2 regions of the Paenibacillus sp. TSM33 genome follow, and region 1 is predicted to be linked to the other one. Evidence: predicted binding sites of a transcription regulator. Region 1 holds the regulator's gene; the other holds the start of a gene.
What was found. The regulator NrdR, encoded in region 1, represses ribonucleotide reductase genes. The targets are predictions, from matches to a motif close to AACACNATATATNGTGTT.
Positions count from the first base shown of each region.

Region 2: the regulator NrdR is predicted to act here: its motif matches at 3,506-3,523, upstream of nrdI (class Ib ribonucleoside-diphosphate reductase assembly flavoprotein NrdI).

Region 1 covers NZ_JBLZXB010000010.1:901,669-910,433, reverse strand. The annotation lists gene ACN6NF_RS08155 (hypothetical protein) at 31-525, shown strand; gene ACN6NF_RS08150 (hypothetical protein) at 522-812, shown strand; gene ACN6NF_RS08145 (helix-turn-helix domain-containing protein) at 816-1,697, opposite strand; gene ACN6NF_RS08140 (radical SAM/SPASM domain-containing protein) at 1,929-2,807, opposite strand; gene ACN6NF_RS08135 (helix-turn-helix domain-containing protein) at 2,977-3,756, shown strand; gene ACN6NF_RS08130 (hypothetical protein) at 3,753-4,166, shown strand; gene ACN6NF_RS08125 (alpha/beta hydrolase family protein) at 4,298-5,212, shown strand; tRNA gene ACN6NF_RS08120 (tRNA-Lys) at 5,499-5,571, opposite strand; tRNA gene ACN6NF_RS08115 (tRNA-Ala) at 5,583-5,658, opposite strand; gene nrdR (transcriptional regulator NrdR) at 5,790-6,257, opposite strand; gene ACN6NF_RS08105 (alpha/beta-type small acid-soluble spore protein) at 6,363-6,587, shown strand; gene ACN6NF_RS08100 (lytic transglycosylase domain-containing protein) at 6,707-7,270, opposite strand; gene coaE (dephospho-CoA kinase) at 7,267-7,863, opposite strand; gene ACN6NF_RS08090 (MntP/YtaF family protein) at 7,874-8,671, opposite strand.
Region 2 covers NZ_JBLZXB010000010.1:1,064,908-1,073,672, forward strand. The annotation lists gene nrdF (class 1b ribonucleoside-diphosphate reductase subunit beta) at 1-692, opposite strand, end outside; gene nrdE (class 1b ribonucleoside-diphosphate reductase subunit alpha) at 909-2,993, opposite strand; gene nrdI (class Ib ribonucleoside-diphosphate reductase assembly flavoprotein NrdI) at 2,980-3,339, opposite strand; gene ACN6NF_RS08950 (DUF2500 domain-containing protein) at 3,748-4,110, shown strand; gene ACN6NF_RS08955 (GNAT family N-acetyltransferase) at 4,169-4,729, shown strand; gene ACN6NF_RS08960 (MFS transporter) at 4,732-5,823, shown strand; gene ACN6NF_RS08965 (ABC transporter substrate-binding protein) at 6,019-7,710, opposite strand; gene ACN6NF_RS08970 (LacI family DNA-binding transcriptional regulator) at 7,989-8,765, shown strand, end outside.

The sequences.
Region 1 (8,765 bases):
CGTGTCCCCAAGTCAGCTTTTGCAAATAATATGACGCTCGACGAATTCGTACAGCAACGTGAAGAAATCTCCGCACTGGGCCTAGAAAACTTTAAGGCTGTGGATACTACCCCAATCCAGATTGATTCCACAACCGCGAGAACAGCCGATTATAGTGGGAATTTCCAGGGCCAACAGGTCTATTACTTCAGTGCCATGTTTGAGTGCAAACAGCATTATCTTCAAGTATTGATCTATTCAAGGGGAGGCTCAGCTATAGAAAAACATCACGAATTTGCGACAATAGCCAGCTCCTTAAAAATATTAAGCGACTCACAAGTGGAGCCTGATCTTCGTTCAACAACTATTTTAAAAACTTTTAAAAGCGAAGATGCCCAGCAACGAATCCGTCTCCCTTATGTATGGAAGACTGGTATAATTCTTAATCCAGATGCGTTAATTCAAGCCTGGTATGAGAAAAACGATGCGTACATGGCGGTCATCAAGGATTGGAAATCTGAACTGCCTTATGAGAAATCCTCATGATCACATTAAAAGAATACGCTGAGTTTTCAGCTCAATTAGTACTTAAAAGGTCTGGAAAAGGGATAATATTGACGGGACCAATAAAGGTCAATATTAACGGGAATCAAGGCTTGCAATACGAAGTATGGACAGAGAACGATAAAGTGAAAGTTGTATATTTAATCACTTATTTAGAGCATACCGATTCTTTCTCTCAAATTATTTTTTGGACGAGAGCTGATTATTACGATAATCAAAAATCTGAATTTCAAAGATACACCAAAACATACAGAGAAGAAGAAATATAGACATCACAAAATCCGCCAAACACTTAGAAATCTTTGTGTAAAGCGGATTTTTTCTATGTGACTATCACAGCTTGAAATCCTAAAAAAAATATGATATCGATATTGATAATCAATATCAGTATAACGTGTGAAAGCTGTCCGCTGAAGGGCATATTGAAGCATCGTTTGGGGCATATCCTGATCTTGCTCCTGGGTATGCTGCTGCCGCTCTTTTTTGAATCGTACAGGAGATAGTCCCTTATATTTCTTGAAACTACGACTTAATGAATGAGCATCTGGATATCCCACACACTCTGCGATCTCCTGCAAAGTGGCATCCGTCTGCATTAGCAGCTCTGCCGCTCGATTTGCCCGTATCTGACCCAAGTAATGAATTGGACTGGTGTGCATTTTACTTTTGAACAACCTTGATAAGTGTCCGCTTCTGCACTCTAGCTCCTCCGCAATGGACTCTAGTGTTATAGGTCGATTAAAATGTTCACGAATATAGGTTACAGCTTGCGCTACTAGGTCAGGCTTAAGGGGCTGAGGTGCGAAAGCATACTGATTCTGAAAAGGATTTTCTTTTCCCAGCAATTGTGCGATCTCGTTACGACCAGGCAGGGCCAAAGTTGCCTTGTACAGAATAATGTAATATTCAAGCACATCCTCCGTTATGAGGCTTAGACACATTCCTTTTCCCCCATACAGAACATGAAAACGATCCACCCTATGAACGCTGTCATCCAGCCATACCTGCGCACTTCCGCGCACTGTATACAAAAACGCACTGACCGGAAGTCTATAGCTCCGCAATTCTTCCCTTTTATCCATTTTCTTATGGCGAACATCCATCACCTGTATAAACACATGATTCCACAACAAAATGTGATCGTTCAACTTCATTACTACCGCTCAGCCCCCATCCAAACCGATGTGTTGCTTATCCCGCCCAATTCAATAGAATTAAATTTATTATAATTGATAATCATTCTCACAAGCAATCAATAACGTCTAACTTCCTCTAGATCGTCAAAACCACTGCTTATTACCTTATGCAAATATAAGAAAAAGCCCTGTAAAGGGCTATCTTTTTTGTGAAACATTGAATTGTCGCTTGGATTTCCACCGATATGATTAGCTTCCAAATCGTTTACGATAACCACACTTTCGGCACAACTCTTCCACTGCTTCTCTCTTGGAGAATCCAAAGTACAGACGGTTTGCACGCTCACCTTCCACGATCTCGGAAAAAGTTTGCTCATGCACATTTCCTAAATTAATGACGCCTTCTCCATCCAGACAGCAAGGGACCACTGTTCCATCCACCAATACCGCCGCCTGACTGCGAAGCGCATGGCAAAAGCCTTTTCCGTCATCTTCCGGAGCACTCAGGCTAGGCCATTCAAACTCGTAATCCTGATTCAAATATACATTGGGAGCAATTTTGACCCCACTGCCGGGTATTACTTTTTCCTCAATCCGATAATCCAGTCCAAACTCTTGCTCCAATTGCTCCAATGTCTCGCGGTTGCGCTGACGCTGCACATTAGTCAAATTATCTTGAGTCAGGTTCCAGAGACGGAATGAAATAATAATATTGTGCTTCACTGCTTCTCTGATAAACGTGAAAATATGACCCAAATAACCCTCTCGATCCACAGAACCTTCATGTCCGTCAAAACTATGAAGAGAAAAATTCATCTGCCGTAACGCCGGCTGACCAAGCAGCTTATGTCCGGTCTTCGGCAGCAAGGTACCATTGGTGGTAATGTTGACCTTTAAGCCTTTCTCATGCGCACTCTCCAGCAAAAGATCAATTTTGGGATGGAGCAAAGGCTCTCCTTTGACATGCAGATAAATGTAATCCGTATGCGGCTTGACCTGATCAAGCACATTCCGAAAGACTTCCGGATCAATAAATTTTTTGACACGTTGTGTCTGAGGACAAAAACTGCATGCAAGATTGCAAATGCTTGTTATCTCAATGTATACCTTCTTAAATGTCTTCAACATGATTTCCCCATTCTAACCTTCATCCTGAACATTTGGTTTATGCTCACTAATCTTATGATTATAACGGGTTATGAACGAGAGGTAAACTCTGCGGACATTTTCTATTGACCTTAGGTCTGACCTAAGGTTTATAGTGAAGTTATTCAATTATCAATAAGGAGACCTGTCATTGAAAAAACACATTACGATTAGTCAGCTTGCTCAGCTCATGAATGTATCTGTACATCAGCTGCGGTATTTTGAAGAAAAGGGTATCCTTTATCCGTTATACACAGATGAAAATCAATATCGAATGTACGGACTTCATGAAATTTATCAACTTTCCCATATTTTAATGCTACGTAAATTAAATATCCCTGTCGGCCACATTGAAGAATGCATGACTTCCTACACTCCCGATGATTACAACCAGCTTTTAAAACATTCGTTGCAGAAGATACAGGATGAAATCGCTAACCTAAAGCTGCTCGAACAGTTTATTCATAAGGTGCTAAAAGAACATCATAACCTCACCCAGCAGGACAATGAGTATCGGATCAAGCTACAGGGCACTCGACATTTAAAGCTGTGGTTTGCATTGGAGAGTGATCAAGAACTCACGGCCAGGAATCTATTTGAGCAGCGGCCTGCCCCACCACAATTATTTGAAAATGATCTACATTATCTATCTGATTCTGGACAGGTGAAGCTATATTATGAAACGACATCAGGAGCAGCTGACTATATTCTGGAAGAAGGCACCTATCTCTATAAGCACTTCTCCGTCACTGAAGATGCTGAGATCGAACACGAAGTCCAACAACTGGAGCATTATGCAACCCAGCACCAATATGAATGCCTAAGCAAAATCATTGTGGTGGAAAAATCCTATTTATCTCTATTCGACAGCAACGAGCTGCAATATGAGATTCAAGTACAAATTTCTGATGTGCAGGAGGAGGTTACATGAGTCCACCATCTTTTGACATTATTACTTATCAAGAGCAAGACCATGAAGCCGTATGTAAGCTCTTAGTGGAATCGTTTAAAGCAAAATTTCAAGCTCTTGTCACACTGGAGGATCAAGATATACAGCGACTTTTAATGCAGGTTTGGGTTCAACATCCTAACTCTACATCTATGAAACAATTTGTGGCCAAAGAGAATGAGGATGTTGTTGGTGTCCTTTCACTCAAATGGAAGGCTCCCTCCTCTTCACTTCCTAAAACAAATCTCGTTTCTTTGGCTCCGCTTATAAAACAGTTTGGCTGCTTCAATATATTTAAATTTTTGACAGGCATGCATGCGCTGGAATATAAGCCCGCCATAGATGAGTGTTACATTGATCATTTGGCGATTCGCTCAAGTCATCGCAACTAATGAGTTGGAAAGAACAAAACTGCATTCGAGGAGAGAACAGCATTGAAAAAAACGTATAAGCTTACCCTTGGTATTGCGGCTGGTCTGGCTGTTGCCTTGATATTGTTTGTTTATATCAAAATTCCTACAAGATGACGGAAGAAAAAATACAAATTGCGACTCCCAAAGGAGTATTAACAGGTACACTGGCTTTGCCTAAGAACTACTCGGGAAAGATTGGATTGGTTGTTTTTGTCCATGGAGATGGTCCAATCAATGACACCTATGATGATGGATACAAACCACTGTGGGAAAGGTTTGCTTCTAAGGGTTATGCCTCCTTATCCCTGAATAAGCCCGGTATTAACGGCGCTTCAGGCGATTGGCTGGAGCAGAGCATGAAGGACCGGGCACAGGAGATTAGATATGCAGTTGACTGGGCCAAAACCTTACCAATGATTGATAAGCACAAAATCGGCTTATGGGGAGCCAGTCAAGCAGGCTGGGTCATTCCGAAGATTGTTAAAGAGGAACATGATATTGCATTCAGCATCCTTGTATCACCGGCTGTGAATTGGATTACACAAGGGCAATTTAACACCAGGAAAGAGTTGAAACAAGCAGGAGCTAGCCCGCAGCAAATTAAAAAGAGACTGAACTACGACCAAAAGGTTCTGCAATTATTGAAAAATCATGCTACCTATGAAGAGTACCTAAGCATAGCCGATCCTGACGATATCATTTCCAAAGAAAGATGGAGTTTTATAGGAAAAAATTTTCGTTCTGATTCTACGGAAGAATTAAGCCACTTTAAATCTCCTGTACTCTTGGTTCTGGCTGGAAAAGATACAAACGTAGATGTAAAAGACACCGAGCGAGTATATCGCCAAAAGATATCTCCAGAGTTGCTGTCTATCATTCATTTGCCAGAAGTTGACCATTCCATGATGGATGAACAAATCGCGCGTTCAAAATCTCTAACTTTTTTAACAGCTGTATTCGCTCCAAGAAAATTGGTGAATGGTGAGTACCTGAAAATCCTTGCTGATTTTGTTAGTCAGTATTAAACAGCGATGTTCTTTTTTTGCCATATTTCTTTTGAATATGTTTATAAAACCCCATCTAAAGATTCTATACTTAGGTATCGTGCCTACGGGCTCCAGTATTCCTATTTTATTAAGCTCGTCGTACCAGAGAATAGTGAAAGAATCAACCAAACCCTTTTTCAAAATCCCCGACTTCATTCGCATTCGAAATTCTAAACCCGCTTGAACCCATACCTATCCTCGGTTAAACCGGGAATAGATATATAAACAACAAAAAAACGGCATCTCTGCCGTTTTTTCTAAAGGATGGACTCTCAGGGACTCGAACCCTGGACCAATTGATTAAGAGTCAACTGCTCTACCAACTGAGCTAAGAGTCCATATAATATTATGGTGGAGCCTAGGGGGATCGAACCCCTGACCTCATCGCTGCCAGCGATGCGCTCTCCCAGCTGAGCTAAGGCCCCGTCACATGTAAGTGAATTAACGTTTCAAGCGACTTCTATATCATATAAAATATTCGACCCTGTGTCAATACTTTTATAAAAAAATTATAATTCTCTTCCTACCATCGCCCTAAAAAAGATACAGTCAGCGATTAGTCGCTGTCTGTATCTTTGGATAACAGTGTTTTCAGTTCCTTCATAAACATATTAATGTCTTTGAACTGCCGATAGACGGACGCAAAGCGCACGTAGGCGACTTCATCCACAGGATAGAGCTGTTCCATGACCAGCTCACCAATCTGCTGGCTATCCACCTCTGTGGCTGCTGTGTTGCGAATGGCATTCTCCACCTGAGATACAATCAGATCGAGCTGCTCAACTGATACTGGACGCTTCTCACAGGCACGAATGAGACCGCGCAGCATTTTATCACGGCTAAACTCTTCACGGCTGCCATCTTTTTTGATGACCATCAGCGGGGTCTCTTCCACCATTTCAAAGGTGGTAAAACGCCTGGCACACTGTTCGCATTCGCGGCGGCGGCGGATGGACTTATTATCATTCGCTGGTCGCGAATCCAACACTTTCGTGCCGTTGTAAGCGCAATACGGGCACTTCATAATCTCATCACTTCCTTTTTCCAATAAATTCCCGAAGCTTTTAAGTAATAATTTTGTCGAAACGGATCATAATATGTTTACCACGTCGCGAGGAGGTGAACAACAATGGCACAAGGAAACAATGGCAACTCCAACAACCTGGTAGTCAGCAGATCCTCCGGTGCTCTGGAGCAAATGAAATATGAAATCGCTCAAGAGCTGGGTATCAGCATTCCTCAAGATGGATACCAAGGTAACATGACTTCCTATGAGAACGGTTCGATCGGGGGCTACATCACAAAACGCCTCGTAACGATCGCCGAACAACAATTGGCAGGTCAATACCAATAATCTCGGTAATAATCAAGAAGTAATACGAAAAAGTGTAGGGATAGGCTGCTAAAAACAGCCTGTCCTGCGCTTTTTTTCATTTTAAAGCGAAAAGGCTCATGTTGTCATTAACCTGTCACTTAAAATACATCATAAATTTTTGTATATTGCCTGTAGTAGTAGATGACTCGCTGTACGTAATGCCGTGTCTCACCAAAAGGGATCTGCTTAATGGACTCTTCTTTGCCATCCCACACCCCCTGATCCAGCCACTCCTGAACTTTACCTGGACCAGCATTATAAGCCGCTACGATGACCACAGGATTATCCTGAAACTTCATAGACAGGTTATGCAGATACCAGGTCCCCAGCTCAATATTGGTGCCGGGCTCGTGCTTGACACTGTCCAGCGGGACCTTCTGAATCTGGGCACTCTCCATAATCCAATTGGCGGTGTTCGGCATAATCTGCATAAGCCCCAGTGCACCCTTATGTGACTGCTTGCTGGTTTTAAAATTTGTTTCCACACGGATAATAGACGCCACCAAAAATGGGTCCACTTCATAGGTCTGTGAATACTGCCGAATCTCATCCTTATATTGAATCGGGTAAAACCAGGACATCCAATTCGAGTTGAGGAACAGAATCAGGACAAATCCGACAAACAAAATGAGCAGGACTCTTTTCTTACGTAAAATGTTCATGCAAGTCCCTTTCGCTGCCAAAACTGATCAATTTGCCGCTTCGTCTCGGACTGTGTTCCGCTATTATCAATAACAATATCAGCCAAACTTTTTTTCTGCTCGATATCCATTTGTGCGGACAAGCGAAGCTCGGCTTGCTCTTCTGTCAGACTGTCTCTGAGCATCAGACGTCGGAGCTGAACATCACGTGGTACATATACAACCATAATTTCCTCGTACAGGCTCTCCAGCCCAGACTCATACATTAAGGGGATATCTGCCAAAACAAGCTTGTCCGGCTGCTCCCGTTCATAAGCTTCCATGCGTAGACGCATTTCCTCACGAATAGCAGGATGCGTAATATCGTTAAGTGCCTGTCGCTGTACAGGGTCTCCGAATACAATCTCTCCCAGTCTTTTGCGGTGCAGGGTTCCGTCACTGTTCACTATAGCTTGTCCAAAATGCTGTATGACCGCCGCCAGCACCGGATGCCCCGGAAGCATGACTTCCCGGGCAATGGCATCTGCGTCGATCAGCAGCGCACCCTTGGCGACCAAAAGAGCCGACACGGTGCTTTTTCCGGTAGCGATTCCTCCGGTTAATCCGATATTCATGCTCTTCACCTCATAACAGCTTCAATATACCCATCATAATCAGTAATAATGCCGGCAATACACCGAGCGCCTTCATAAATCGAAATGCTGACAGGAAGAACCCTGCCTTCATACCAGCAATCAAAAATACACCACTGAATAACGTAATAGCCAGCGCAGTAGACAGGGGCTGAAAACCAAGCATGGCTGCACCTAATCCCGCTCCGAACGCATCTACTGATAATGCAATACCTAGCCAAACTGCTTCGGTAGCAGATATACTGCCGGAACGGTCCATATCCGCAGCAGACGGGCTTCGAAGAATTCGAATCACAAGCCCCCATTTGCGGAACTCCAGCGAAAATAACGTTCGTTCCTCCTGCTGTAGCTCCAAAGAAGTTTCTGTCGATAGACCTCTTCCTGAGCAGGTTAGAGACTCTGTATTGGCATTCTCAGCACTTTTTTTCTCTGCAAGAGCTGATATATTCCCTAGTTCAACCTGTTCCGCAAGGTGCAGATCCCCAGGGACTTTCGCTGCTTCCTCCGTCAAATCTTCCTTGCGTTGCAGAGCCTGAATCAAAGAATAGCAGCCAATACAGATCAGAATGACAGCGCCGAAAACCGTCGTATATACAGGAGACAGGACACGGGATAGTAATGCGCCGAGCTGCATGGATATGCCGATCACCAAACCTGAACATATGGAGATGATAGCAATCGACAACAGTGGAATTTTCATTTTGCGCAGACCATATGTAACACCGACTCCGAAACTGTCCAAACTTAGCGCAAATGCCAGTAACAGCAGGGCTCCCCAATGATTAGCCACTCCAATTCCCTCCCATTGCGAAGGCTGGGCCTTACAGCAACCGACTCCCTTCGCAGTATTGGTACTTGGAACAATATATGAGAGGGATGGGCTT
Region 2 (8,765 bases), 160 kb from region 1:
AAGTAGCGCAGCAAACCTACCAGCGTCTGGTAGAGATCGCGTTGTTCTTCCTCGTCCAGTTCCGCATAAATCTCCTGTGCCAGTACACCTACGTAAACACCGTGAATACTTTCGTCCCGCAGAATCAGGTCGATAATTTCCCCGCTGCATGTTAGCTTGCCCTGACCCGCCAGATAGAGAGGGTAGAAGAAGCCGCTATAAAACAAATAGCTTTCTAATAGTACCGATGCAGCCATCGCGAGATATAGGTCTTTCGGTGTATGGATGTTCATATAATACTGACGAATGGTTTCTGCTTTGGTTTGGAGATGGGGATTTTCTTCCACCCAGCGGAATACACCGTCAATTTCTTCTGTGGAAGCGAGGGTGGTAAAGATGCTACTGTACGACTTGGCATGAATTTGCTCCATCATCGCCATAAAGCTTAATACCGCTTTGCGTTGTAGTCCGTCTACATGCTCCATAATTTGCGGCATCCCCACACCGCCTTGAATGGTGTCTAGCAGAGTCAAGCCGCCCAGCACCTTCATGTAGGCTTCTTTTTCGATATCACTGAGGGTTACCCAGGACATTTTATCGTCAGACAGCGGAATTTCATCATCCGTCCAAAATTGCATAATATTCTGATTCCAGAACATCAGTGTGAAATCATCGTCCGAGCGGTTCCAGTTTACGGCTTGTATACCTGTCATTGTTAGCATTCTCCCTTCAGCTTGCGAGATTCCCTAGAAACACACGTGAGATGTTACCGGAGAGTCATCGTATGCTTGACATACGGAAGCTGTATCCGTGAGGGTTTGTCCAATCCTGAAAAGGTCTGAACCACGCGCTGGATACAGCTTCTAATGCCAAGCATTCATATCTATTCAAAATCTAATTTTATTTTATAGCTTGTTACCATATATGCATTAAATAGAGCAAGTGAGGCACTCTTCCACAGACAGCTTTTTGGTACGTGTGTAGTATAACGATTTAAGTCCTTTATGTGCGGCGTACAGATAGCAACGTGCTAACTGACGCGTAGTCACGTCACTGTTCACATGGAGTACAGTCGAAATACCTTGGTCCACGTGAGGCTGGATTTCCGCAATTAGATCAAGCACTTTGAACTGGTCCATTTGATAAGCGGATTTGTAAAAGAATACATTATCCTTTTGCAAATACGGCATCGGATAGTAAGTCGTTGAATTCGCATAGGTACGAGTTTCAATCTGCTCGACAATTGGCATAACGCTGGACGTTGCATTTTGAATGTACGAAATGCTGGCAGTGGGAGCAATCGCCATACGATAGGCGTGATACAGACCGTTCTTCATGACGTCTGCTTTAAGTGTGTCCCAATCCGCTGGAGTCGGAATATAAATATCCTTGAACAGCTCTTGCACACGTGCCGTTGTCGGACGATAATCTGTGTTCAGATATCGGTCAAAATATACACCTGTCGCATAATCCGATTCCTCAAATCCATAAAAGCTTTGTCCGGTTGCTTTTGCGATTTCCATACTCTTTTCGATGGAATGATAGTTCATCGTCATGAAGAAGGTACGGACAAAGTCCTTCGCTTCATTGCTTTCATATGCAATTTTGTTCTTGGCAAGGTAGCCGTGCAGATTCATGACACCCAGACCGACGGAGTGCATTTCACGGTTCGCTTTCGCAACACCTGGTGCATTAGCCACTTGGGTCATATCACTGACCGAGGTGAGAGCAATCATACCCTCGTGAACGGACTCGCGGATTTTGCCGTGCTCCATCACATTTACAATGTTCAGGGAAGCCAGGTTACAGCTTACATCCCGGCGAATGATATCCTGTTGTCCATAGTCGGCAATCTCAGAAGTTTCCTGCAACTGGAAGATTTCCGTGCACAGGTTCGACATTTTGATTTGGCCCACGTTTTTAAGAGCATGTGCCTGATTTGCGTTACTTTTGTTCATAATATATGGATAGCCAGACTCCAACTGAATCATAGCAATTTTCGTCAGCATATCACGTGCGCTCATCGCTATTTTTTTCTTCACTCGATCGTCAGCGAGCAGCGTATCGTACATTTCATCCAGATCCATGTCGTCCAAATGTGTTCCATAAGCCTTGAACACACTATAAGGGGCAAATACATGCAACGGTTCATTATCTTGTGCCAGCTTGTAAAAGCGGTTTGGCACCAGCAATCCGATCGAAAGTGTCTTGAGACGTACTCTTTCATCGGCATTGATTTTTTTACTATCCAGGAACTCCAGCACGTCCCATCCGAAAATGTTGTAATAGGCAGCGCCAGAGCCTTTACGTTGACCCATTTGATCCGCGTAGGAGAAACCGTCTTCCATCAGCTTCAGCACAGGCATAATGCCTTTTGCTGCGCCTTCAACACCTTTAATCGCCTCGCCGCGTGACCGTAGCTTCGACAGGTTAACTGCAACACCGCCGCCAATTTTGGACAATTGCATGCAAGTGTTAAGTACATAGTTGATTGAGTTCAAAGAGTCATCCATCTCAAGCAAGAAGCAGGACACCAATTCCCCACGGCGGCTTTTACCAGCGTTCAGGAAGGTTGGTGTAGCTGGCTGAAGACGTTGCTCCATCATCGAGCGGGACAACAGGCGCGCCGTATCGGCGTTGCCGCGTCCCAAATGCAGGGCGACAGCAGCCACCCGGTCAGGGTAGTGTTCCAGATAGACTTTACGGTCGTTGCTCTTCATTGCATAATCGGTATAAAACTTGGATGCTGCCATATAGGAAGGGAATTTAAAATTATAGCTATGAGTGATATGGAAAATTTCATTAATTTCTTCAGCCGTGTAGCTGTTGTAGAAATTTTCGTAATAATCATTCTCAATCATATACAGTACTTGAGCAGCTGTGTCAGCAAACTTCAAACTCCGTTCCTGAACTTCCTTCATAAATTCTGCTACAGCCTCTTGGTCCTTTTCCAATTGGAAAAAGCCGTCTGTATCGCGTTTCATCAACATGTTGTTCAATTCAATATGCCGCAACTCGGCTCACCTCCTGTTTAAAACGCTCTACATCTCCGAACGTTCCAGATAATTCAAATTTGCTAATTACAGGGACATTATAATGGTCGGCAATCAAATCCGCACTTTTGGCAAATTTCTCACCCCAGTTACGGTTGCCGCTTGCAGCTACACCAACAAGGTTTTGTGCATTTTTTTTCAAAAATGAAGACACCCTCTCAGGTATCTGTCCAAACCCGGTTGTATATGTAATGAGAATATAAGGTTCTTCTATAGTCATTTGCTCCTCGATCTGAACCGCCGGAAGCTTGAGTTTATTTATAAATCTTTTTACATTGCCGGTCTTGGAATCATAAGCAATCAGCATGGTGTGCAACCTCCTTAACAATTAACGAAAAAAAGAAAACGGCATTGCCAAGAGACCCATCATAGCTGTAATCCCTTGCTGGCTGCGCCATTTAAGATTTTTGACTCTATATTTACATGTATTTTCATACCTTTATCTTCAAGATATCGGGCATAAATACGTTTTTTACACTATATTTAGAGTACATTCTCTATTTTATATCTATATATAGTTTTGTCAATCGGTCTAGAGAGGCTCAGAGGACCCAGATCGGGTGTAAGTCCAAGCAGGGTGCGGAAAAGAGCGAAAGAACTTTTTTTTCGTAAGTATGTTAAAAAAGTATTGGAGTTTTTGAGGCTAAGGTTGTACGATTTGTCAATGGGCAATAGAATGGAAAATTTACATTTTACTGTAGAAAGGATGAAGCAAATGGGAAGTGGTTTTATGGAATTTCAATCGTTTAATATGATTTTTTTTGTCGTGTTTGGACTCATTGCTTTTGTAATCATTATGGGAATTGTCAAATCGATAAGTGCGGGTCTTTCCAATCAAGCAGCCGAACAGGTCCAACGTTCATGCAAGGTTGTGGATAAGCGAACGAGAGTGCGTGGGGGATCAGGCGATTTTTCAGCTTCGACCGATTACTATATCACCTTTGAATTTGACGGGGGTGAGCGTAAGGAGCTGGAGGTGAAGGATACGGACTTCGGAATGATTGTAATCGGGGATCGCGGTGAGGTTCATTATAAAGGTACACGTTTCCTAGAGTTTGTGAGATTAATGGGAGCGTAAAAGGGGACAGGGTGTTAGAGTATTACCAGAACCAATACATATAGGGAGGAAGCTGACGATGCCACATCTCATTGGAGCACGAATTGTATTAAGAGAGTACCGTCAGGAGGATATACCTGATATTCGAAGATGGGTCAATGACCCGGAAATCACACATGGGTTAAGCGACGTATTTATCTATCCGCATTCACAGGCTAATAGTGAATCTTTTGTACAGATGATGATTGACGGCAACTCTGAGATCAAGGGCTTTATCATTGCTCATAAAGACACATTGGATTATATTGGACAACTCGATTTATTCAAAATCAACTGGGTGAATCGGCACGCCACCCTTGGGATTGTGATCGGGCGTGACGGTGATCTGGGTAAGGGATATGGGCGGGAAGCGATACGATTGATACAAAAATTTGCATTTCATTCGCTGAACCTGCACCGGCTGGAGCTGGAGGTCTATGCGTTCAATGAACGTGCATATCGTTGCTATCTGGCATGTGGCTTTAAGGAGGAAGGCCGACTACGGGAAAAGCTATTCAGGGAAGGACAGTACTATGACATCATTCAGATGGGGATGTTGCGAAGTGAATATGAGGCTGTAGAGCAAGCAAAGGAACCCTGAAAGTGAGGCCACATAAGCTATTTTACTCCGTCAGTTTTCTTCAATTTTTTATGAGTGAAATCACGGGGACTACACTCATCCTATTTCTGTTAGCTAAAGGACTTTCTCTGCAAAGTGCAAACTTCTTGCTGGTTGTATTCTTTGTAAGTATTTTTCTGTTTGAAATACCAACAGGAGCTATTGCGGACAAGTATGGAAGAAAAATTTCTGTTGTCTTGGGGCTTTGTTGTTTTCTAGTTTACAGTGTGTTGTTCGTTTGGACAGATCATATCGGGCTGCTTGTGTTTGCACAAGTCTTTGGCGGTCTGGCAGTATGCTTGCAATCAGGCTCGTTGGAATCCTGGGTTGTGGAAAATAGTGATAAGCCGATGGAAGTTCTTTTTACAACCTCTAACAGCATACAGTACATTTCGGGATTTATTTGTGGTTTGTTGGGGGCCTTCCTCGCAACTTATAACTATTCACTTCCTTGGGTAGCCAGCATTGCATCTATTATTCTATGTATTTTTCTATGCTGCTTTTATATGAAAGAGAAGAATATTACCGATCGAAAAACATCTACTACTCGTATTAAAACGATTATCGGGGAAAGTGTCCGTATCGGTTTTGAAAATAAGTCGATCTGGATTGTGTTTATCATTGGTTTGTTTATCAGCTTTTCGAATTCGGCGGGGAATACCTTTCAACAGCCACGTCTGGTCGGTCTTTCTGAACAAGGGATTTGGATTATGGGGTTTATTAAGGCAGGCTATTCACTATGTATGACTTTGGGAAGCTATCTGGTTCGAAAGCTAGGCGCACGTTATAGTGATGTACATATACTCATGTATGCTTGCGGGATGATTGGGATATGGCTCATTTTAGCGGGTGCTTTCAACACGTTTTATCCTGTACTGCTTACCTTTTTTATCTATGAAATTGGGCGAGGGATGTACCCGGTTGCCAAACAAATTTTTCTGAACAAAAGAATCTCCAATGAGTATCGTTCAACACTGCTATCTCTGGATTCAGCCATTTCCCAACTAGGCATGTGTATAGGTTTAATCGTGACAGGCATCGTAAGCCGTAATTTTACCAATCTTGCTTCGGATTAAACACCTATTCAGATATCTTGGATGCTGTGTGGCGGGATTGCATTGATTCCAATCTTTTTGTTGCTTTATGTCCATCGGGGGTCAAGGAAAAATAGTTCTTGGAAAGAAAAAGCAACAAAGCAGAATGTTTAATGCAAACAGGGCTGAACAGGTTCTGGCTGTCAGCCCCTATGCACCTTCATGAGTAATCAGACTCTATTTCTCCCCGTACCATAGCTTCAGACGATTCTGGATCAGGCCAGTGTAGATTTCTTCAGCCTTTGGTACACCCGCCTGATCCAGCTCTTGGAGCATGCGGTCATACACAGCATCGAATTGATCTGGCTTGGCGAGTACGGCCTCAGGAATCCGTTTGCGTACAATGTCCTGCGACTTCTGATAAATAACATTGTAATTTGTATTGGTCGGAACAGGCATGTTGTAGGCAGCACCCCACTCTTTTACCGGAAAATCCTTCTCGTTCGGGAATAGGTCTTTCCATGTCCGGGCTTTATATGCCTGAAGGGATTCTTTTTCTGCTTGGCTATAATTTTCGGTAATCATCTCCGGATAATTGGTTGTGTAATAGTTGCCAGTAGGGTCCTTAACGCTATCGCCGTAATGAGGTCCCCATATCCAGTACAAACCGATACCTGATTCTCTGCTAAAAGAAGCATTATCATTGTTTTTGCGTTCTTGCACAGCTGCAGGAATGACTCGTTTGCCGTTCTCTACATTGTAGTGCTGGCCTTCAATTCCCCAATTACGTAAAATTTGTCCTTCATCCGAGGCCAGGAAGTCCAGAAACTTGATCGCTCGCACCGGATTTTTGCATGAAGTTGTGATGCCAATCCCAGACGCAGTATCGAAACCAATGGGCTGAAGGGAATGATCCTCGTATTGCTCATTTAAAGTGACCGGAAAGTGGGCGTAGGTGTATTCATCCTTACCTGCTGCCTTGAGCGCATTTTCGGCATCCTGGTAGTTCCATTCCTGATCAATTAGTCCGATGACGCGACCTGCGGCGATTTTGGATTTGTACTGATCACTTTTTTGTACAAAAGTATCTTTATCCAACAGACCTTCATTGTACATATGGTTTAACCAACGGAAATATTCTCGCTCCTCTGGGCGTTTGTAGTGAAGAATGGCTTTGTGTGTTTTAGGATCAATATAATATTCCCCGTCGTCTGGTCCACCTGTAGCCGTAACTGCCGGGTTTGTCACAGTAATCTGCATTTTCCAGTCTTCAGCATCGAGCGATAAGGGGATGGTAGGCTGGCCATTGGTAGTAGGGTATTTGGCGACATAATCTTTAAGTGCTTTTTCAAAATCTTGAACGGTGCGAATTTTGGGGTATCCGAGTTTCTTAAGAGCTTGATGCTGGATTTCGAAGCCTGCTTGTGCATCAAACGCGATGTGATCTACGCCCAAATTGGTTGGGATGGTGTAAATGGCGGGATCTTCACTACTATATTTAATACGGTTAAAATAATCTCCATACACTTTCTTAATGTTAGGACCGTACTTATCAATCAGGTCGGTTAAATCAATGAGTGCCCCGGCATCGACCAGTTTTCCAATGTCTCCTTTGGGGTACACGAGATCAGGGTACTCTCCGCTAGCAGCCATTAAAGCAAACTTTTCCTCGCCTCGACCATTAACAGCATGTTCGGCATTTAGTGTAACACCCGTTTTCTTGATAATTTCCTGCCCGACAGCGTCCTTCATGTTGTTCCAGTTGGAGCTTGAGTCACCGCCAAAGAACGTTAATGTAATGGGACTGGTGTCATCGGGGTCTTCCTTTTCTGCCGTACCACCTTTGCTATTCGCGCAGCCCGTTGTAACGAGCAGCAGCAAAGCCAGAAGCAGGATGGAGCATTGTTGTACCGACCTGTTCGTGAACATCTGCAAATCCCCCTTAATAAGTATGATTTACACAATGTAAGTGCTTTCATTAGTAAATTGTAGGAAATAAAGAACCTTACGTCAAGTTATTTATGTTTATTTGTTATGTGTTTTGTTTTTTATTAAGCAAACATATTTAATGAAAGGTGTGGATTTGTGCCAATCCATCGTTTGATGATCTAAAACAAAGTATGCTACGATGGTACCAGTTTATAGGCATACCTGTATATTTAGAAGACTAAAGTAGAAAAAGATTTCGAATAGGGTTGGGTGAGGAGATGCGTGGAAAAGTAACATTGCAGGAAATTGCGGATGCGGCGGGTGTTTCAAAATTCGCTGTTTCGCGTGCACTGTCAGGCAAACCCGGTGTAAGTGAAGAGACGAGGGCGCTGCTAGTTAAGCTTGCTGCCCAGATGGGCTATTTTCGTAGTCATCCCAAAATGACTGGGGTAGAGCCTCGGGACACAGATGCCAGAGAATGGTCGGGTACGGTGCTGGTGTTATTTCCGAATATTCGGTACCAGAATCGGGAGTCCAGGTACTGGGGACCTGTATTTGAAGGAATTTCCGAGCGTCTGAACCGCAAGGGATTGGATATGATCACGCTAACGGAGCCTTCAACTGATGATACGTTTTCTTTACTGAACCCAGAGGCCATAAAAGGGATTATCACTGTGGGAACGATTTCAACTACATTATTGCTGAACATTTATCGAATGGGTATTCCGGTTGTCATGGTGGATCATTGGGACTCTGCATTTTTGAGTGATGCGGTGTTTACGGATAATCGCACTTGCATGAATGAATTAATGAAGGATTTGCTGTGTAGGGGCTATGCCCATTTTCAGTTTGTAGGCCATATTGACGACGCTCACAGTTTCTATGAACGTTGGGAAGCTTTTCGGTCCGCACTCGAAATGAGCGGAGTAGAATTAAGGCAGAACAAAGCCCTTATTTATGGGGGGGCGCAGGCACTTGCTGAGGAAATGGACAAGTTGTCCGAGGATGAGCTACCAGAGGTTTTTGTTTGCGCTAATGACGTGACTGCTTCGCAA